2 regions of the Pseudomonas sp. SL4(2022) genome follow, and region 2 is predicted to be linked to the other one. Evidence: predicted binding sites of a transcription regulator. Region 2 holds the regulator's gene; the other holds the start of a gene.

Region 1 (10,969 bases), 470 kb from region 2:
CCACGGTTCGCCAGGCAGCCCTGCAGTCCGGTATGCAAGCGCATTTCCCTGGGCTGGACCTGCAGAACAGCCCGCTCGGGATCTTCGGTAAGGCCGTCAGCAAGCCCGATGAGCGGATTCTGGAAGACGGTGAACGGGTGGAGATCTATCGGTCGCTGATCGCTGATCCGAAAGAGGTGCGCAAGCAGCGCGCGGCCAAGGCGGCGCAGGCCAGGGCTGAAGACGGTGGAAGCTGAGTAGTGAACAGGTTGCCCTGAAACGAAAAAGCCCGGATATGTCCGGGCTTTTTGTATGAGCAAATATTACTGCGGTGTGCTTTCCAGGGGCTCGGGGACGGGTACTGGAACAACTTTCACGTCGTCCACTTCGCGTTGAATCTGCTCAAGCAGTGAGCCGGGCGCCGGTTTTTCTTCGGCGGCTGGCTGTTGGGTGGTTTGCGGGGTTGTCACGCCGCTGTCTTCACCGAGAATGGCCTGGTCACGGCTGACGCCCGGCATGAAATCACCGGACAGGCCCACCAGTTGGTCGTCAGCATTGAAGTTGACGCTGACGCGCTCCTGCAGGCGTTGGCCGCCGCCGGGCTGGATGCTGTAGAGGTAGTCCCAGCGATTGGCGTGGAAGGTGTCAGTCAGCAGCGGGTTGCCCATGATAAACCGCACTTGTTTGCGGGTCATTCCTGGTCGCAACTGGTCTATCATGTCCTGCGTGACGACATTGCCCTGTTGAATGTCGATTTTATAAACCCCGGGGAATGAACAACCGGCGAGTGCGAGTAGCCCCGTAAGGGTGAGGCTGGTCAGCAGGAGCTTGGTTTTTTGCATCGGAGGGTGACTTCCACTATCTTGGCTGGGCAACATAAACCCGGATCATACCCGCAATAAGGGAAGCTGCGAAGCCGCTTCCGCGAGAAAGCAGACCATGGTTGAAAATAGCGAACTACGCAAGGCTGGCCTGAAAGTGACCCTGCCACGGGTCAAGATTCTGCAAATGCTCGACTCTGCCGGTCAGCGCCATATGAGTGCAGAAGACGTTTACAAATCTTTGATGGAGGCGGGCGACGATGTTGGCCTGGCCACTGTTTACCGTGTACTGACTCAGTTCGAAGCCGCAGGCCTGGTGGTGCGCCACAACTTTGATGGCGGTCATGCGGTATTTGAACTGGCTGATAGCGGGCACCACGACCATATGGTGTGCGTCGACTCGGGTGAGGTGATCGAGTTCTTTGATCCTGAGATCGAGAAGCGTCAGAAAGAGATCGTCAAAGAGCACGGTTTCGAGCTGGTCGATCACAACCTTGTGCTGTACGTGCGCAAGAAAAGCTGATTGCTGCTGGTATGAGAAAGGCGACCCTAGGGTCGCCTTTTTGCATTGCGCGGTTCGATCAGGCCTGGGCGCTGCCGACCATCTGTCGCGCGTGGGCCAGGGATTCTTCGGTGAGATCGACGCCGCCGAGCATGCGCGCGATTTCCTCGACCCGCTGCGCAGGGCTCAGTTTGCTCACTGCTGTGCGGGTGGCATCGCTTTCACGCACTTTGTGCACGAACAGGTGCTGATGCCCTTGTGCCGCGACTTGCGGCAGGTGGGTGACGGTCAGTACCTGCCCGCGTTCGCCGAGGCGGCGCAATAGCTGACCGACCACTTCGGCGGTGGGGCCGCCAATGCCGACGTCGACTTCATCGAATACCAGGGTGGGCACCCGCGAGGTTTGCGCGGTGATTACCTGAATCGCTAGGCTGATGCGCGACAGCTCGCCGCCCGAGGCGACCTTGGCCAGGGCTTTCAGCGGTTGTCCAGGGTTGGCGCTGACCAGAAACTCGAGTTGCTCCAGGCCGTTAGGCTGTGGCTCGCTGTTGGTGTGGGTCGTTAGCTTGATGGTGAAGCGCCCGCCGGGCATGCCGAGGGTTTGCATTTCCAGCTCGACCGCGCTGTCCAGTTGACTAGCGGCCTTGTTGCGCAGGGTGCTGAGTTCCGCTGCTTTTTCCTGGTAATGCCGTTCGAAGGCGGCCAGTTCGTCGCTCAGGCGTTCGGCGGCCTGGTCGTCGGCATTGAGGCTTTCCAGCTCCTCGAACAGTTGCTGCTGCATGGCGCCTAGTTCGCTGGGCTGGATACGGTGCTTGCGCGCCAGCGTGTAGATCGCGTCCAGGCGCTCTTCCATCTGGCGCAGGCGTTCAGGGTCGGCGTCGAAATGATCAAGGAAACGGTTCAGTTCGCTGACGGCTTCTTCTACCTGGATTTGTGCGCTGGCCAGCAGGTTGGTGGCTTCGCTCAATGCGCCGGGTTGGCCCTGGAAGGCGCTGAGGCGATTCAGGCTGCCGGTCAGGGCGGACAGCACGTTGCCGGCATCATTATCGCTGCATTGTTCGATTACCAGACGGCAGGCGCTGAGCAGGCTTTCGGCGTTGGTCAGGTTCTTGTGTTCCTGTTCCAGCTGTTCAAGTTCGTCTTCGCCGAGGGCCAGGTTGTCGAGTTCTTCCAGTTGATAGCTGAGCAATTGGTGGCGCGCGCGCTGTTCGTCGCCGATGCTGGAAACCCGCTCCAGTTCATTCTTGGTCTGCTTCCAGCGTTGTGCCGCGAGTTGCACTTGGCGCGCCAGTTCCTGGCTGCCGGCGTATTCGTCGAGCAGGCGGCGGTGGGTGTCGGCCTTGAGCAGCGACTGGTGTTCATGCTGGCTGTGGATGTCGATCAGCAGTTCGCCCAGGGCCTTGAGGTCGCCTTGCGGACAGGGGGCGCCGTTAATGTAGCTGCGTGAGCGGCCTTCGGCGGTGATTACACGGCGCAGGATGCATGGGCCGTCATTGTCCAGATCGCGTTCGGTCAGCCAGGCGCGGGCTTCAGGGATATCGGTCAGGTCAAAGCTGGCGAGGATGTCCGCTTTGTCCGCACCAGGACGCACCACGCCGCTATCGGCGCGATCACCCAGGGTCAGGCCGAGGGCGTCGAGCATGATCGATTTACCGGCGCCGGTTTCACCGCTGATCACGCTCATGCCAGCGTCCAGTTCTAAATCAAGGTGTTCAACGATGGCGTAGTTGTGTACGGACAGGTGCACCAGCATGGCGAGGGTCTCCCAAGTTCATGTCTGGTTATTTATACAGTGTTTTTTGATGGGCTGACAATCCGTCTGCGGTCCTTGAAACCACAATTTTTGGCCCCATATAACGCTCAGGCACGCGAGTTGAGGCTCGCGTCGAATTTCATGAGGAGAAACGCATGGCTGACGAACAGACCCTGGATACGCAGAACCCCGACGTACAAACAGCTGCCGACGCGGCTGCGGGTGATGATCTGGTTGCCCGCGTGCAAACGCTGGAAGAGCAACTGGCCGCTGCGCAGGATCAGTCGCTGCGCATGGCTGCCGACTTGCAGAATGTGCGCCGCCGCGCTGAGCAGGATGTCGAGAAAGCGCATAAGTTCGCCTTGGAGAAATTCGCCAACGACCTGCTGCCGGTGGTGGACAGTCTGGAGCGCGGCCTTGAATTGTCGAGCCCGGACGATGAGGCGATCAAGTCGGTTCGTGAAGGCATGGAGCTGACGCTTAAGCTGTTCCACGACACCCTCAAGCGTTTCCAACTGGAGGCGCTCGACCCGCATGGTGCGCCGTTCAACCCTGAGCACCATCAGGCCATGGCACTGCAGGAAAGCACCCATGTCGAGCCTAACAGTGTGCTCAAGGTGTTCCAGAAGGGCTATCTGCTTAACGGTCGCCTGCTGCGCCCCGCGATGGTGGTGGTCAGCAAGGCACCGGCCGAAGCGCCGCCATCTATTGATGAGCAGGCTTGAAATTCGTCAAGCCGCCCCCATTAAACAGCCAAGCGTTTTAGTGCTACCGCCGCTGACAACGATCAGTTGCGGAATTATCAAAGTTTCGGGAGAGTGAAGATGGGCAAAATTATTGGTATCGACCTGGGGACCACCAACTCCTGCGTCTCTATTCTGGAAAACGGCACCGTCAAGGTTATCGAGAACGCCGAAGGCGCGCGCACCACGCCGTCGATCATCGCTTACGCCAATGATGGCGAAATCCTGGTAGGTCAGTCGGCCAAGCGTCAGGCAGTGACCAACCCGCACAACACCCTGTATGCGGTAAAGCGTCTGATCGGTCGTCGTTTTGAAGAGGATGTCGTGCAGAAAGACATCCAAATGGTGCCTTACAAGATCGCCAAGGCTGACAACGGGGACGCCTGGGTTGAGGTTAACGGCCAGAAAATGGCACCGCCGCAAATCAGCGCCGAAGTGCTGAAGAAAATGAAGAAGACCGCCGAAGACTACCTCGGCGAGTCAGTGACCGAAGCGGTAATCACCGTTCCTGCGTATTTCAACGACAGCCAGCGTCAGGCCACCAAAGACGCCGGCCGTATCGCGGGGCTGGACGTCAAACGCATCATCAACGAGCCGACCGCAGCCGCTCTGGCTTACGGTATGGACAAGGCCAAGGGCGACCACACCGTGATCGTCTATGACCTGGGTGGTGGTACCTTCGACGTGTCGGTGATCGAGATCGCTGAAGTCGATGGCGAGCACCAGTTCGAAGTGCTGGCGACCAACGGTGACACCTTCCTCGGCGGTGAGGACTTTGACATTCGTCTGATCGACTACCTCGTTGACGAGTTCAAGAAAGAAAGCGGCATGAACCTCAAAGGTGACCCGCTGGCCATGCAGCGTCTGAAAGAAGCTGCTGAAAAAGCCAAGATCGAGCTGTCTTCCAGCCAGTCGACTGACGTCAACCTGCCGTACATCACGGCGGACGCGACTGGGCCGAAGCACCTCAATGTGAAAATTTCCCGTGCCAAGCTGGAAGCCCTGGTTGAGGATCTGGTGCAGCGCACCATCGAGCCTTGCCGCATCGCGCTGAAAGATGCTGGTATCGATGTGGGTTCGATTAACGACGTGATTCTGGTCGGTGGTCAGACCCGTATGCCGCTGGTGCAGAAAACCGTGGCTGATTTCTTCGGCAAGGAAGCACGCAAGGACGTTAACCCGGACGAAGCCGTGGCCATGGGTGCGGCCATTCAGGGGGCGGTACTGGCCGGTGACGTCAAGGACGTGCTCCTGCTGGACGTCAGTCCGCTGACCCTGGGTATCGAAACCATGGGCGGCGTGATGACTGCGCTGATCGAGAAGAACACTACGATTCCGACCAAGAAGTCGCAGGTGTTCTCCACTGCTGACGACAACCAGGGTGCGGTGACTATTCACGTACTGCAAGGTGAGCGTAAGCAGGCCAGCGGTAACAAATCGCTGGGTAAATTCGACCTGGCCGAGATTCCGCCGGCGCCGCGCGGTGTGCCGCAGATCGAAGTGACTTTCGACATCGACGCTAACGGCATCCTGCACGTCAGCGCGAAGGACAAAGCCACTGGCAAGTCGCAGTCCATCGTGATCAAGGCCAACTCCGGTCTGTCCGAGGAAGAAATCCAGCAGATGGTGCGTGATGCCGAAGCCAATGCCGAGGAAGATCGCAAGTTCGAAGAGTTGGCCGGTGCGCGCAACCAGGGCGACCAGTTGGTGCACGCCACCCGCAAGATGATCACTGAAGCGGGTGATAAAGCCACTGCGGAAGAGAAAACAGCCATCGAGGCGGCTGTGTCGGCACTGGAAGCGGCCGTGAAGGGCGACGACAAAGCCGAGATCGAAGCGAAGATGACGGCGCTGTCCGAAGTAACTGCCCCGCTGGCGCAAAAAATGTACGCCGAGCAGCCGCAGCCGGGTGCCCAGGCGGCCGGTGGTGAGCAAGCCAAGGACGCAGCGGACGACGTGGTCGATGCTGAGTTCGAAGAGGTCAAAGACAACAAGTAAGCGCAAGCTTATGCCGCTCTGGCCAGGCGTGGCGCAAGTCACGTCCGGCATGATCCGCCGCGCGGGAGCTTGCTCCCGCGTTGGCGTGTCTGGAGTAGACGATTTGAAGGTGTTGAAGACTTATGGCTAAACGTGACTATTACGAGGTGCTCGGTGTCGAGCGCGGTGCCAGCGAAGCGGAGCTGAAAAAGGCTTACCGCCGCCTGGCTATGAAGTACCACCCGGACCGCAATCCCGACGATAAAGCCTCGGAAGAGAAGTTCAAGGAAGCCAACGAGGCTTACGAAGTGCTCTCCGATGCTGCCAAACGGTCGGCCTATGACCAGTATGGCCATGCCGGTGTTGATCCGCAAATGGGTGGTGGAGCCGGTGGTGCGGGCTTCGGTGGGGCGAATTTCTCCGATATTTTTGGCGATGTGTTCAGCGATTTCTTCGGTGGTGGCGGTGGTCGTGGTGGCCAACGCGGCGGTGCGCAGCGCGGCAGTGACCTGCGTTACACCCTGGAACTGGACCTGGAAGAAGCGGTGCGTGGCACCACGGTGACTATTCGCGTGCCGACGCTGGTCAACTGCAAAACCTGCGATGGTTCGGGTGCGAAGAAGGGTACCAGTCCGGTGACCTGTACCACTTGTGGCGGTATCGGCCAGGTGCGCATGCAACAGGGCTTCTTCTCGGTGCAGCAGACCTGCCCGCGTTGCCACGGTAGCGGCAAGATGATCACCGATCCGTGCGGTTCCTGCCACGGCCATGGTCGTGTGGAAGAGCACAAGACCCTGTCGGTGAAAGTGCCGGCGGGCGTGGATACCGGCGACCGTATCCGGCTCTCCGGCGAAGGTGAAGCGGGTGCCATGGGTGGCCCGGCGGGCGACCTGTACGTGGTGGTGAATGTGCGCGAGCACGCGATCTTCCAGCGTGATGGCAAACACCTGTACTGCGAAGTGCCGATCAGCTTTGCCGATGCGGCGCTGGGTGGCGAGTTGGAAGTGCCGACCCTGGATGGGCGGGTCAAGCTGAAGATTCCAGAAGGCACCCAGACTGGCAAGATGTTCCGCTTGCGTGGCAAGGGCGTGGCGCCGGTGCGTGGTGGCGGTGCGGGTGATCTGATGTGCAAGGTGGCGGTGGAGACTCCGGTCAACCTGGATCGTCGCCAGCGCGAACTGCTCGATGAGTTCCGCAAGACCCTGGAAGGCGACAGCTCGCATTCGCCGAAAGCCAATGGCTGGTTCGAGGGTGTTAAGCGCTTCTTTGGCGACCTGTAAATCCTGTTGATGGGTGGCTGCCTTGACCGCGTTGCGGGGGTAGTCGCCTGTTGCGACAGTTTGGAGCGGATGGTTATGCAACGTATTGCTGTGATGGGCGCCGCCGGGCGCATGGGCAAGACCCTGATCGAGGCTGTGCAGTTGGTTGATGGTGCGCGCCTGAGCGCGGCGATTGATCGCGCCGACAGCAGTCTGGTTGGTGCAGATGTCGGTGAGCTGGTGGCGCAGGGCAAGATAGGCGTCAATCTGGCTGGTGATCTGCATGCCGTGCTGGATCAGTTCGATGTGCTGATCGATTTCACGCACCCTTCGGTCACCCTGAAAAACCTAGAGGCCTGCCGTCAGGCGGGCAAGGCCATGGTCATTGGTACCACCGGTTTCTCTCCTGCGGAGAAACAGCTGCTGGCCGAGGCGGGCAAGCAGATTCCGATCGTGTTCGCTGCCAACTTCAGTGTCGGCGTCAATCTGTGCCTAAAACTGCTCGACACTGCGGCGCGGGTGCTGGGTGATGATGTGGATATCGAAATCATCGAAGCCCATCACCGGCACAAGGTTGATGCGCCGTCCGGCACCGCGCTGCGTATGGGTGAAGTAGTGGCCAATGCGCTGGGGCGTGATCTGCAGAAAGTGGCGGTGTATGGTCGTGAAGGTCAGACCGGCACGCGTGAGCGTGAAACCATTGGCTTTGCCACTGTGCGTGCTGGCGACGTAGTCGGCGATCACACCGTGCTGTTCGCAGCTGATGGTGAGCGTGTGGAGATTACCCATAAGGCATCGAGCCGTATGACCTTCGCCAAAGGCGCGGTGCGTGCGGCTCTTTGGCTGCAGGATCGCCAGCCGGGGTTTTACGACATGCAGGATGTGCTCGGTCTGAACTGAGGCATGCTGTCGCAGGAAGGCCCCTTCGCTGTGTCTTGCCTGCAACTGGCGGTGGACCAAAAAAGGACTTTCCTGTAAGCTTTCTGCTTTAGTGTGTCCACTAAAGTTGCGCAGAATGAATCAGATAAAAAAGCGGGGTGACGGTCGATACGTCATCCCGCTTTTTTACAATCTGCGTTTGCTTCACGTTTTGATTTTCGGAGGTTTTCTTGAGTAAGCCAGCCCTTAAACCTGCCATTCTGGCTCTTGCTGATGGCAGCATTTTTCGCGGCGAGGCCATCGGTGCCGATGGCCAGACTATTGGAGAGGTGGTTTTTAACACCGCCATGACCGGCTATCAGGAAATCCTTACCGATCCTTCCTATGCCCAGCAAATCGTTACCCTGACTTATCCGCACATCGGCAACACCGGCACCACGCCGGAAGATGCCGAGTCAGACCGCGTCTGGGCTGCCGGCCTGATCATCCGCGATCTGCCGTTGATCTCCAGTAACTGGCGCAACAAACAACCGCTGGATGAGTACCTCAAGGAAAACGGCACCGTTGCCATTGCCGGCATCGATACCCGTCGCCTTACCCGCATCCTGCGTGAAAAAGGCTCACAGAATGGCTGCATCCTGGTTGGCGACGACGCCACCGAGGAAAAAGCCCTTGAGCTGGCGCGCAGTTTCCCGGGGCTGAAAGGCATGGACCTGGCCAAAGAAGTCAGCTGCACCGACCGTTACGAGTGGCGTTCGAGCACCTGGGAGCTGAAAAGCGACAGCCATCCTGAAGTCGCCGCCAGTGCTCTGCCTTACCACGTGGTTGCTTACGATTACGGGGTCAAGACCAACATCCTGCGCATGCTGGTCGAGCGCGGTTGCCGCCTGACTGTGGTGCCGGCGCAGACGCCGGCTGCCGAGGTGCTGGCGCTGAATCCCGATGGCGTGTTCCTCTCCAATGGCCCAGGCGATCCTGAGCCGTGCGACTACGCCATCCAGGCGATCAAGGACGTGCTGCAGACAGAGATTCCGGTCTTCGGTATTTGCCTCGGTCACCAGTTGCTGGCTCTGGCTTCGGGCGCCAAGACCCTGAAAATGGGCCATGGTCATCACGGTGCCAACCACCCGGTGCAGGACCTGAAAACCGGTGTGGTGATGATCACCAGTCAGAACCACGGTTTTGCCGTGGACGAGCCGAGCCTGCCGGCCAATCTGCGTGCCACCCACAAGTCGCTGTTCGACGGCACCCTGCAGGGTATCGAACGCACCGACAAGGACGCCTTCAGCTTTCAGGGTCACCCTGAAGCCAGCCCTGGCCCGCACGACGTAGCCCCCTTGTTTGACCGATTTATCGAAGCCATGGCCAAGCGCCGTTAAGCCCGCCGACTGACCCAAGGATTCGAGAGAGAGAACATGCCAAAGCGTACAGACATTAAAAGTATCCTGATCCTCGGTGCTGGCCCGATCGTTATCGGCCAGGCCTGCGAGTTTGACTATTCCGGTGCCCAGGCGTGTAAAGCGCTGAAGGAAGAGGGTTACCGCGTCATTCTGGTCAACTCCAATCCTGCCACCATCATGACCGACCCGGCCATGGCGGACGCCACCTACATCGAGCCGATCAAGTGGTCCACTGTGGCCAAGATCATCGAGAAGGAACGCCCTGACGCACTGCTGCCGACCATGGGCGGCCAGACCGCGCTGAACTGCGCCCTGGATCTGGAAAAGCACGGCATCCTGGAAAAGTTCGGCGTCGAGATGATCGGTGCCAACGCCGACACTATCGACAAGGCCGAAGACCGTTCGCGCTTCGACAAGGCGATGAAAGACATCGGTCTGGCGTGCCCGGTTTCCGGAATCGCCCACGACATGGAAGAAGCCTACGGCGTACTCGAGAAAGTCGGCTTTCCGTGCATCATTCGTCCGTCCTTTACCATGGGAGGCACCGGTGGCGGTATCGCCTACAACCGCGAAGAGTTCGAAGAAATCTGCGCCCGCGGTCTGGACCTGTCGCCGACCAATGAGCTGCTGATCGACGAATCCCTGATCGGCTGGAAGGAGTACGAGATGGAGGTGGTCCGCGACAAGAAGGACAACTGCATCATCGTCTGTGCCATCGAAAACTTCGACCCGATGGGCGTGCACACCGGTGACTCGATCACTGTGGCCCCGGCGCAAACCCTGACCGACAAGGAATACCAGATCCTGCGTAACGCCTCATTGGCGGTGCTGCGTGAAATCGGTGTGGAAACCGGCGGCTCCAACGTGCAGTTCGGTATTTGCCCGAACACCGGCCGTATGGTGGTGATCGAGATGAACCCGCGCGTGTCACGTTCCTCGGCGCTGGCCTCCAAGGCCACCGGCTTCCCGATCGCCAAGATCGCCGCCAAGCTGGCCGTGGGCTACACCCTTGATGAGCTGTCCAACGACATCACCGGCGGTCGTACCCCGGCTTCGTTCGAGCCGGCCATCGACTACGTCGTGACCAAAATCCCACGCTTTGCGTTCGAGAAATTCCCCAAAGCCGACGCCCGCCTGACTACGCAGATGAAATCGGTTGGTGAAGTGATGGCCATCGGTCGCACTTTCCAGGAGTCTCTGCAGAAAGCCCTGCGCGGCCTGGAAGTCGGTGTGTCAGGCTTTGATCCCGTGCTGGACCTGAATGACCCAGAAGCTGAAAGTACGCTGCGCCGTGAACTGACCGTGCCCAGCGCTGACCGCATTTGGTACATCGCCGACGCTTTCCGCGCCGGCAAAACAGTTGCTGAGGTCTTTGAACTGACCAATATCGACGAATGGTTTCTGGTGCAGATCGAAGACCTGATCAAAGACGAAGAGCGGATCAAGACCCTGGCGCTGTCCAGTATCGACCGCGACTCGATGTTCAAACTCAAGCGCAAAGGCTTCTCCGACATCCGTTTGGCCAAGCTGCTGGGCGTTACCGAGAAAACCCTGCGCAGCCACCGGCACAAGTTGAAGGTGCTGCCGGTATACAAGCGCGTGGACACTTGTGCGGCCGAATTTGCCACTGACACGGCTTACATGTACTCAACCTAC
Region 2 (10,969 bases):
CCCGGTGCCCATGGCCGAGTGAATACCGCCTACGGCGTTCACGGCGATGATAGCCTTGGCCCCCGCCTCACGCAGCGCCCAGAGGTTGGCGCGGTAGTTGACCTGATGCGGCGGAATACGGTGCGGATGGCCGTGACGCGCGAGAAACAGCACCTCGCGGCCGGCATAGTCGCCTTTGAGCACCGCCGCAGAGGGCGCGCCATAGGGCGTATCGATATGCAGCGCGGCCTTGATGGTCAGGCCGTCCAACTTGGTCAGCCCCGTACCGCCGATAATCGCGTAAACCGTCATCCCTTACCCCTAGTCGATTAATTGCGCATCACGCAGGCTGCCAAGTGCTGCCTGCCAACGCGGGCTCTGCCGATACTCGATACCCGGGAAGGCCTGTCGGCGCATCCGTGCCAGGCCTTGCGGTGGTTCTACCTTGAGTCGTTGCAAGGCGCTCAGGGCCTGCTCCGCCGCTGCCCGGTCATTGCACACCAGGCCCATATCACAACCTGCTGTCAGCGCTGCCTCAATACGGCAGGCCGCATCGCCGACCACATGAGCGCCGGCCATGGACAAATCATCGCTGAAGATCACCCCATCAAAGGCCAGCTCGCCACGCAGAATATCTTGCAGCCAGCGCCCGGAGAAACCCGCCGGCTGACTGTCCACCTGAGGGTAGATCACATGGGCGGGCATCACCGCAGCCAACTGCCGGCTCAACTGTGCAAAGGGCTGCAAATCGACTGCACGAATCTGCTCCAGACTGCGCTCATCCACTGGGATGGCCACATGGGAATCCGCTTCCGCCCAGCCATGCCCGGGGAAATGCTTGCCGGTAGCGGCCATGCCAGCGGCATTCATCCCACGGATAAAAGCGCCGGCCAGCAAAGTCGCGCGCCGCACATCGCCCTCAAAGGAACGGCTGCCGACCACGGCGCTGCGCTGATGATCGAGATCCAGCACCGGGGCGAAACTCAGGTCCAAGCCTGCCGCCAGCACTTCGGTCGCCATGACCCAGCCGCACTGCTCAGCCAGATACTCGGCATTGGCGTTATCGGCCAACGCACGCATCGCCGGCAAGCGCACAAAGCCCTGACGCAGACGCTGTACGCGCCCGCCCTCCTGATCCACCGCCAGCAGCAGGTCCGGACGCACCGCGCGAATCGCAGCGGACAGCTCACGCACTTGGCGCGGGTCTTCAATATTGCGGGCAAACAGAATCAACCCGGCAACCTGCGGCTGACGCAGGATCTGGCGATCCTCAGCGGTCAGCCAGGTGCCGGCGATATCCAGCATCAATGAACCTTGCATGCGTGTACTCACACCCCGTCCTTAAATAAGAGGCGCCGTTGCCCAGTCGGGGCAGGCGGCCTCGTCAATTTGTACCGCACATTGAACCGGGACACGCGCAAAGAGTTCCAGCAGGTCGCTGTTGCGAAGGCGCACACAGCCATGTGACAGCGCCACGCCCATAGGCTCGCTGTCCGGCGTACCGTGTATGTAGATATAGCGGCGAAAGGTATCAACAGCGCCCAGACGATTGCGCCCAGGCTCACAACCACTCAACCAGAGAATGCGCGTAAGAATCCAGTCGCGCCCGGGAAATTGCGCATGCAACTCGGGCGACCAGACTTCGCCGGTCCAGCGCCTACCGCGGAGCACGGCAGCGCTCGGCAAGCCCTCACCAATCTTCGCCCGCACCTTGTGCAAGCCACGCGGCGTACAGCCGGAACCATTACGCTCACCGGCACCATTCAGCGCGGTGGAAACACTCAGGCGCAGCCGCAACTGCCCATTGGCAAAACCATACAGGCACTGATCGGCGAGGGAAATATGCAGAAAATCGAGAGTAACCATGGGCGGCTAGCTTAGCGGATCAAATCCACCAAGCCCACCCGCCAAGGTCAAACTTTGCTAGGGATGGCTGGCATCTTGGTGCGTGGTTTGAGCTGTGCGCTGGCCAGGGTTTCATCGGTCAGGCCGGTTTCCGAACGCATGCCGGCAGCCAGAAATGGCACCATCAGGCGCATCACCTGCTCAATCGAGGTATTAACGCCGAAATCGGTTTCCGACATCGCGCGCAGAGCCTTGATCCCGGACATGCTGAACGCCGCAGCGCCGAGCATAAAGTGCACACGCCAGAACAGTTCCAGTGGCGGAATACGCGGAGCGGCCTCATGCACCAGCTGCATGTAACGGCGGAACACCTTGCCGTACACCTCTTCGAGGTACTTACGCAGGTGTCCCTGGCTCTGACTAAAAGCCAGGCCCAGCAAACGCATAAAGATTGACAGGTCGTTACCACTGCGCGGCTTTACTGCCAGCGCCTGCTCGACCAGTAACTCCAGCAGCTCCTCGAGACTGGCCTTGGTTTCCGGCTTGGCCTGACGACGATCCAGTTCACGCTCCAGGCTTACGCAGAAAGGCCCGAGAAAGCGCGAGAACACCGCCTGAATCAGGGCCTTTTTCGAGCCGAAGTGATAATTCACCGCCGCCAGGTTCACCCCTGCCTTGCTGGTGATCAAACGCAGAGAAGTTTCTGCGAAACCTTTCTCCGCAAAAAGCTGCTCTGCCGCATCGAGAATGCGTTCAACGGTTTCCGACTGGGCCATGACTCTTTTCATCTGAACAAACACTTGTTTGAAACATACGTTTCAGCTGCCCGCCTTGTCAAGCCGAGCAAACCATCTTGTGGCCGGGTGGTCACAGACATCCGGCAAAGGCACAGGTCAACCCTAGCTAGACGCCCCATAAACGGCCTGAGTAACAGTGCACTGAACAGACGATGTAAAGGTCAATTGAGTAGAGTTCACAACACAAGGATTGCCAATCGCCGATCACTGTATATAATTCCAGTCACTGTACAAAAAAACAGAGCCGACCATGCTAAAACTGACGCCGCGACAAGCTGAAATTCTCGCTTTCATCAAGCAATGCCTTGAAGACAATGGCTACCCGCCTACACGAGCGGAAATCGCCTTGAAACTGGGTTTCAAATCCCCCAACGCAGCGGAAGAACACCTCAAGGCACTGGCTCGCAAGGGGGCCATCGAAATGACTCCCGGGGCGTCGCGCGGTATTCGCATCCCAGGCTTCGAGCCCAACGCCGAAGAAGAGGACGGCTTACCGGTGATTGGGCGCGTCGCTGCAGGTGCGCCGATTCTGGCGCAGCAGCATGTCGAAGACTCCTGCAAGATCAACCCTGATTTCTTCCACCCCAAGGCTGATTACTTGCTACGTGTAAGCGGTATGAGCATGAAAGACATCGGCATCTTCGATGGTGATCTGCTGGCCGTTCACACCACCCGTGAAGCCCGTAACGGGCAAGTGGTGGTGGCGCGCCTGGACGATGAAGTTACAGTCAAACGTTTCAAGCGTGAAGGCAACAAGGTCTGGCTGATTGCAGAAAATCCGGAGTTCGCGCCGATCGAAGTAAACCTGGAAGAACAGGATCTGATTATTGAAGGTTTGAGCGTCGGCGTTATCCGCCGCTAGCAGGACGTTGAAAACGTAGGCGAGGCAGGCGAGACATTTTTAACGCAGTATCGACAACACAGGTAGTTTTCAACTACCTGATAGTGGAGGATCTATGCAGTTCCCACATTCACTGAACCGTACACAACTACCTTTGTTCGATGCATTTCTGGCATCGACGGTGACGCCATTACTTGCCGATAGCGCTGAGCTACCCTGGCAGGATAATGAGACAGAGAAGTTCAGTGAACTGTCGCTGCGTGGCGCGGCCGGGCACTGCCTGAACCTTCTAGCACCAATTCTGCGTGAGCTTAGCGATAACCACGATGAGCGCTGGCTAACCCTGATTGCGCCGCCGTCGAGCCTTACCCAAACTTGGCTACGCAAAGCGGGCCTGAACCGCGAACGCATTCTGCTGCTGCACCCACGCGGGGCACAAAGCGCGCTGGAGCTGGCACAACAGGCCCTGACACTGGGTCGTAGCCATACTGTAGTCAGCTGGCTGCACCCACTGGAACGTCAAGCGCGGCAACAGCTTGAGCAAGCGGCCCACCAGGGCAAGGCGCAAAGCTTGAATATCAGCCTTGGATAATTGGCCGAAAGCCGCGCACAAGGACAGTGCGGATTAGCCGAAAGAAGCCTAGACAACAAAACAACAACGCTAGCAGATCGTTGTAATTTCAGACCGCAAGAACTCTGTAATCAATGCAGAACTCGAGGGCCTTCTTCCTGCTGAAAATTATTTTCAGCCAATCGCCCTGCCATCTGCACACCCACATTGAGCATGGCTTTGGCCACCTCAACATGCTGCCCCTGCAGAAAGGCCTTGGCATCGGCAGAGAAATCCAGCACCACCAGCGACTCCTCATCCTCTGCACGACGCAGGGCAATACGCCCGTCGGGCAATTCTACAATTTCCAAGAATGATGTAGGCATTGGCTTAGCTCTCCACAATAGGCCGACAGTGTAACAGCCGACTCGGGCTCGCCCTAGTCCGCCGGTCCAATCAGCGCCTTACCACTCGATCAAGGTTTCTCGAAACCGCTGCGCCAGAGCCTTCAGCTGCTGACGCCACGTCTCCAGCGTTTCCTGCGTTAACGGCATGACTTCTTCATCTAGGCTGACCGCGGTAATCAACGGTGTAGTGGGATCGACCTTAGCCTTCTTTCCAGCCTGCGGTGGCTGAAACAACTCGGCATAGCCTTTGAGCAGTTGCGCGACCCAACTATCGGCTGACTGCGCCAGTTCAACCAGCTCGCCCAACTCCTGGCTTGGCGCCGCCTGCAGCACGTCCTCCGTGAGAAAGCGCTCTGCACGTGGCGAAGTGCTGTCCGGCAAACGGTAGTAACCGGCAATCTCATGGCACAGACCGAGCAGGGCACCATAGAGATGAAACAACGCAGCCTCACGCTCAGCCTGGATCAAAGCCAAGGCATTCATGCTCTGACTTTGTTCAGCCTTACGCCAGGACTCCAGCGCCAGACCGGCATAGAAGATTTTCTGGTTGGTGCGGGTATAGAGTTCATTGGCCATTGCGGCACCCTCCACAGCGGATTGGATAAGCATACGCGTGCCAGTCAATGGCCGACACGCGCTCCGCTAGATCAGCTCTTGTCTTCGACTTTCCACTTGCCGCCATCAAAAAACGCACGCCATCCTGTAGGCTTGCCATCAACCTCAGTCTGTACGTACTGCTCTTTGGTCTTGCGGCTGTAACGCACCACGGCGGCGCGCCCTTGCGGGTCCTTCTGAGGCGCATCGCAGAGGAAGTGGTACTTGGGGTCGATCTCATCACGGTGCGGAATCAACTCGACCACCAACGGCGCGCGCGTCTCTCGGTTTTTCGGGAATTGACTGGCAGCGAGAAACAGACCCGAAGCACCGTCGCGCAAAATATAGGTGTCGTTGACCTTCTCGCATTTGAGTTCCGGCATCTTCACCGGATCCATCTTCGGCGGCGCCGCTTCACCGCTTTTGAGCAGTTTGCGGGTGTTCTTACACTCGCTGTTGGTGCAGCCGAAGAACTTGCCAAAACGGCCTGTCTTCAACTGCATCTGACTGCCGCACTTGTCGCAATCGAGACTCGGGCCTTCATAGCCCTTGATGCGGTACTGGCCCTGCTCGACTTCATAACCGCTGCAATCCGGATTGTTGCCACAGATATGCAACTTGCGGGTTTCGTCGAGCAGGTAGGCGTCCATCGCGGTCGAGCAGATCGGACAGCGGTGCTTGCCGAGCAACACGCGCGACTCCGACTCACCCTCATCGTCCGCAGCGATTTCATCGCCCGGCACCAGATTGACGGTGGCCTTACAGCGCTCTTTCGGCGGTAGGGCATAGCCAGAACAGCCAAGGAATACGCCAGTGGAGGCAGTTCGAATGGTCATCGGCCGACCACAATCACGGCAGGCGATATCGGTCAACGTTGGCTGATTGGCACGCATGCCGCCCTCGCCTGCTTCCGCAGCTTCAAGCTTCTTCTTGAAGTCACCATAGAACTCATCCAGCACGTGCTTCCACTCGCGTTCGCCCTGAGCTACATCGTCCAGATGCTCTTCCATGCCGGCGGTAAAGCCGTAGTCCATCAGGTTGGAGAAGCTTTCTGCCAGACGCTCGGTGACGATGTCGCCCATCTTCTCCGAGTAGAAACGGCGGTTGTGCAGCGCCACGTAGCCGCGATCTTGGATGGTGCCGATAATCGCCGCATAGGTAGATGGACGACCGATACCGCGCTTCTCCATTTCCTTGACGAGGCTAGCTTCCGAGTAACGCGCTGGTGGCTTGGTAAAGTGCTGGCTGGGGTCGAGCTTGACCAGTTTAAGTACTTCGCCCTGAGTCATTTCCGGCAACACGTCGTCATCACCAGGCTTGCTCAGCTGCGGCAACACGCGGGTATAGCCGTCGAACTTGAGGATACGGCCCTTGGCACGCAACTCGAACTGCGCCGCCGTGACAGTCACAGTGGTCGACAGGTATTCAGCCGGCGGCATCTGGCAGGCGACAAATTGGCGCCAGATCAGCTCGTACAGCCGCTCAGCGTCACGCTCCATGCCCGACAGCTGAGTCGGCTTGAGGTTGACGTCGGAAGGACGAATCGCCTCGTGCGCTTCCTGCGCGCCTTCTTTACTGCTGTAAGCAATTGGGCTGGCCGGCAGGTACGTCTTGCCAAACTCATTTTCAATAAAGCCCCGCACCATGCTCACGGCATCGGCCGAGAGATTGGTCGAGTCGGTACGCATATAGGTGATGTAACCGGCCTCATACAAGCGCTGGGCCATCATCATGGTCTTTTTCACCCCAAAGCCCAGGCGGTTACTCGCGGCCTGCTGAAGGGTGGAGGTAATGAACGGTGCCGAAGGCTTGCTGCTGGTCGGTTTGTCTTCGCGCTTGGTGATGCTGTAGCTAGACGCTTTCAGCGTAGCCAGAGCCGCCATGGCCTGGGCCTCGTTCAGCGGCTTGAAGGCATTGCCGTTCTCGCGTGCCACTTCAAAGCGCACATTGGCGCCTTTGGCGGTGCCCAGGTCGGCGTGCACTTCCCAGTATTCTTCCGGAACAAACGCGCGGATCTCTTTTTCACGCTCGACCACCAGCTTCACGGCTACCGACTGCACACGACCAGCCGACAGGCCACGGGCGATCTTGGCCCACAGCAGCGGCGAAACCATGTAACCCACTACACGGTCGAGGAAGCGCCGCGCTTGCTGGGCGTTGACTCGATTGATATCCAGTTCGCCAGGCTTGGAAAACGCTTCCTGGATGGCCTTCTTGGTAATTTCGTTGAACACCACGCGCTTGTAGCGGCTGTCATCGCCACCAATGGATTCACGCAGGTGCCAAGCAATGGCTTCCCCCTCGCGATCCAAGTCGGTTGCGAGATAGATGGTGTCGGCGTCCTTGGCCAAACGGCGCAATTCCTCGACCACCTTCTCCTTGCCTGGAAGGATCTCGTACTTGGCTTTCCAGCCGTGCTCGGGATCAACCCCCATGCGTGCAAATAGCTGACGCTTGGCTTTTTCCTTGGGCGACAGCGCCGGTACTTCACCTGCAGCGGCTTTACCACGCTTGACCGGTTCTTTGGCGGTACTTGCCGAACCACTGGTGGGTAGGTCACGGATGTGGCCGATGCTCGACTTCACCACGTACTCGTTGCCCAAGTACTTGTTGATCGTCTTGGCCTTGGCCGGGGATTCCACGATGACCAGCGATTTGCCCATGGATTGGAAAATTCCTGAAATTCGATAAAAAAATGCGGAAGACGCTGTACTGCCTGCTAGCGCGGCACCGCTATATATAGTGGTGGTCCGGCAGAGGTCAAGCGCAGCAGTGGCCCGATGTCAGCTCAAGGCCGAGTAAACAGTGCGGTTTCAGCCTGAATCAAAGCAAAGCGTGGAACCGTCTCGCCGTCCACTTCAACGCTTTCGCAAAACATCTCCAACGGTCGCACCCACACGCCAAACTCGCCGTACAGCGCCTGATAGACCACCATCGCCTGCTCCGTTTCGGAATGCTGGGCAACGCCAAACACGCGGTATTCAGGGCCTTTGTAGTGACGATAGAGGCCGGGCTGCAACTGCATCGGTAAATTCCTTGAAGATTTTAAACTGATAAACAAAAACCGGGGCACTTGGCCCCGGTTCTTCCATCTCTGACGCCAGTGAAGCTTAGAGGCGTTCGAAGACGGTGGTGATGCCTTGGCCGAGACCTACACACATGGTCGAAACACCGAAGGTGCCACCGTTCTGCTTCATCACGTTCAGCAGGGTACCGGAGATACGCGCACCGGAACAACCGAACGGGTGACCCAGAGCGATCGCGCCGCCATGCAGGTTGACCTTCTCTTCCATTTTGTCGAGCACTTTCAGATCCTTCAGCACAGGCAGGGCCTGGGCCGCGAAGGCTTCGTTAAGCTCGAAGAAGTCGATGTCATTGATGGTCAGACCGGCACGCTTGAGCGCTTTCTGAGTTGACGGTACAGGACCGTAACCCATGATCGCCGGATCAACACCGGCCACGGCCATGGCGCGAACCACGGCCATGGGCTGAATGCCGAGGTCTTGGGCGCGCTGGGCACTCATGACGATCATGCAGGAAGCGCCGTCAGTGATCTGCGAGGACGTACCTGCAGTCACGGTGCCGCCTTTCGGGTTGAACGCAGGCTTCAGTGCAGCCAGGCTTGCCAAGGTGGTTTCCGGGCGAATGGTTTCGTCGTAGTCGAACACCTTCAGGAAGCCGTTCTCGTCGTAGCCTTGCATCGGGATGATTTCATCCTTGAACTTGCCTTCGACGGTAGCTTTGTGGGCCAGACGGTGCGAACGCTCACCGAATGCATCCTGCTGCTCACGGCTAATGCCATGCATCTTGCCGAGCATTTCAGCAGTCAGACCCATCATGCCCGAGGCCTTGGCCGCGTAAAGCGACAGGTGCGGGTTTGGATCAACGCCGTGCATCATTCCTACGTGGCCCATATGCTCCACACCGCCGATGACGAACACGTCACCGTTGCCAGTCTGGATCGCCTGCACAGCAGTGTGCAGAGCGCTCATGGACGAACCGCACAGGCGGCTCACGGTCTGGCCGGCACTGGTGTGCGGGATCTGGGTCATCAGCGACGCCATGCGCGCGATGTTCCAGCCCTGCTCCAGGGTCTGGTTGACGCAGCCCCAGATCACGTCTTCCACCTCGGCCGGATCGACCTTGGTGTTACGTGCCAGTACGCCACTGATCAGGTTGGCCGACATGGTTTCGGCACGGGTGTTGCGATGCATGCCGCCCTTGGAACGACCCATCGGGGTACGACCGAAGTCGACGATGACTGCATCTCTAGGATTCAGGCTCATAAATTCACTCTCGCTCTAGTCGTTGCGCGATTAACCGAAAAACTTCTGGCCCTTGGCGGCCATTTCGCGAAGCTTGGCAGTCGGGGTGTACAGCGCGCCCAGCTCGGCATATTTGTCGGCCAGGGCAACGAACTCGGCTACACCGATGCTATCGATGTAACGCAGTGCACCACCGCGGAACGGAGGGAAGCCGATGCCGTAGATCAGGCCCATATCGGCCTCAGCTGCGGTATCCACGATGCCGTCTTCCAGACAACGCACGGTTTCCATGCACAGAGGAATCATCATGAAGTTGATGATGTCTTCATCAGTCACTTCACGCTGCTCAGTCACGATGGACTTCAGCAGATCGTAGGCAACCGGGTCGGAAACCTTTTTCGGCTTGCCGCGCTTGTCCATTTCGTAGGCGTAGAAGCCTTTGCCGTTCTTCTGGCCCAGGCGATCCGCTTCATACATCACGTCAACCGCGGTACGACCTTCAACCGCCATGCGATCCGGGAAGCCTTCAGCCATGACGTCACGGCCGTGGTGACCGGTGTCGATACCGACCACGTCGGACAGGTACGCCGGGCCCATCGGCCAGCCGAACTTCTCCATGACCTTGTCGATACGCACGAAGTCGACACCAAAGCTCAGCAGCTTGGAGAAGCCACCGAAGTACGGGAACAGCACGCGGTTAACCAGGAAGCCTGGGCAGTCGTTGACCACAACCGGGGTCTTGCCCATTTTCTTGGCGTAAGCAACGGTGGTAGCCACGGCTACGTCGCTGGACTTCTCGCCACGAATCACTTCAACCAGCGGCATCATATGCACCGGGTTGAAGAAGTGCATGCCGACGAAGTTTTCCGGACGTTTGAGGGCCTTGGCCAGCAAGTTGATGGAAATAGTCGAGGTGTTCGACGCGAGAATGGCGTCTTCTTTAACTACGCCTTCCACTTCAGCCAGCACGATCTGCTTGACCTTGGGGTTCTCAACCACGGCTTCAACCACGATATCAACAGCGCCGAAGTCGCCGTAGGACATGGTTGGACGAATCGCAGTAAGGGCTTCAGCCATCTTCGCCGGGGTCATACGACCTTTGGCAACGCGACCGCCGAGCAGCTTGGACGCCTCGGCCAGCCCCATCTGAATACCCTCTTCACGGATATCCTTCATCAGGATCGGGGTGCCCTTGGAAGCGGACTGGTAGGCGATACCGCCACCCATGATGCCTGCACCGAGTACGGCAGCCAGTTTCACGTCTTTGGCGATTTCGTCGTACTGTTTAGCTTTCTTCTTCAGTTCCTGGTCGTTCAGGAACAGGCCGATCAGGCTGGCAGCAACCGGAGTCTTGGCCAGTTTGACGAAACCTGCCGCTTCAACTTCCAGGGCTTTATCGCGCGCCATATTGGCGGCTTTCTGGATGGTCTTGATGGCTTCAACCGGAGCCGGATAATTCGGGCCAGCCTGGCCTGCAACGAAACCTTTGGCGGTTTCAAAGCACATCATCTGCTCAATGGCGTTGAGCTTGAGTTTTTCCAGTTTCGGCTGACGCTTGGCCTTGTAGTCCAGCTCACCGGAGATGGCGCGCTTGATCAGGTCCAGGGCTGCTGCTTGCAGCTTGTCAGCAGTCACTACAGCATCAACGGCGCCTGCCTTGAGGGCCTCAGCTGCTTTGTTTTCCTTACCAC

The links. The regulator LexA, encoded in region 2, represses DNA repair genes until DNA is damaged. The targets are predictions, from matches to a motif close to CTGTNTNNNNANACAG.
Region 1: a site for LexA is predicted at 3,080-3,095, ahead of recN (DNA repair protein RecN). Genes of this name have one in related genera too.

The regions. Positions count from the first base shown of each region.
Region 1 covers NZ_CP113060.1:578,091-589,059, reverse strand. The annotation lists gene OU997_RS02805 (RnfH family protein) at 1-236, shown strand, start outside; gene OU997_RS02800 (outer membrane protein assembly factor BamE) at 303-821, opposite strand; gene fur (ferric iron uptake transcriptional regulator) at 919-1,323, shown strand; gene recN (DNA repair protein RecN) at 1,382-3,055, opposite strand; partial or broken gene grpE (nucleotide exchange factor GrpE) at 3,208-3,780, shown strand; gene dnaK (molecular chaperone DnaK) at 3,880-5,796, shown strand; gene dnaJ (molecular chaperone DnaJ) at 5,919-7,055, shown strand; gene dapB (4-hydroxy-tetrahydrodipicolinate reductase) at 7,131-7,934, shown strand; gene carA (glutamine-hydrolyzing carbamoyl-phosphate synthase small subunit) at 8,144-9,292, shown strand; gene carB (carbamoyl-phosphate synthase large subunit) at 9,329-10,969, shown strand, end outside.
Region 2 covers NZ_CP113060.1:108,881-119,849, forward strand. The annotation lists gene OU997_RS00570 (S-methyl-5'-thioinosine phosphorylase) at 1-291, opposite strand, end outside; gene nagZ (beta-N-acetylhexosaminidase) at 301-1,299, opposite strand; gene OU997_RS00580 (L,D-transpeptidase) at 1,321-1,845, opposite strand; gene OU997_RS00585 (TetR/AcrR family transcriptional regulator) at 1,893-2,600, opposite strand; gene lexA (transcriptional repressor LexA) at 2,872-3,483, shown strand; gene sulA (SOS-induced cell division inhibitor SulA) at 3,578-4,054, shown strand; gene OU997_RS00600 (hypothetical protein) at 4,165-4,398, opposite strand; gene OU997_RS00605 (DUF6586 family protein) at 4,477-4,995, opposite strand; gene topA (type I DNA topoisomerase) at 5,067-7,676, opposite strand; gene OU997_RS00615 (DUF1653 domain-containing protein) at 7,802-8,038, opposite strand; gene fadA (acetyl-CoA C-acyltransferase FadA) at 8,124-9,299, opposite strand; gene fadB (fatty acid oxidation complex subunit alpha FadB) at 9,330-10,969, opposite strand, start outside.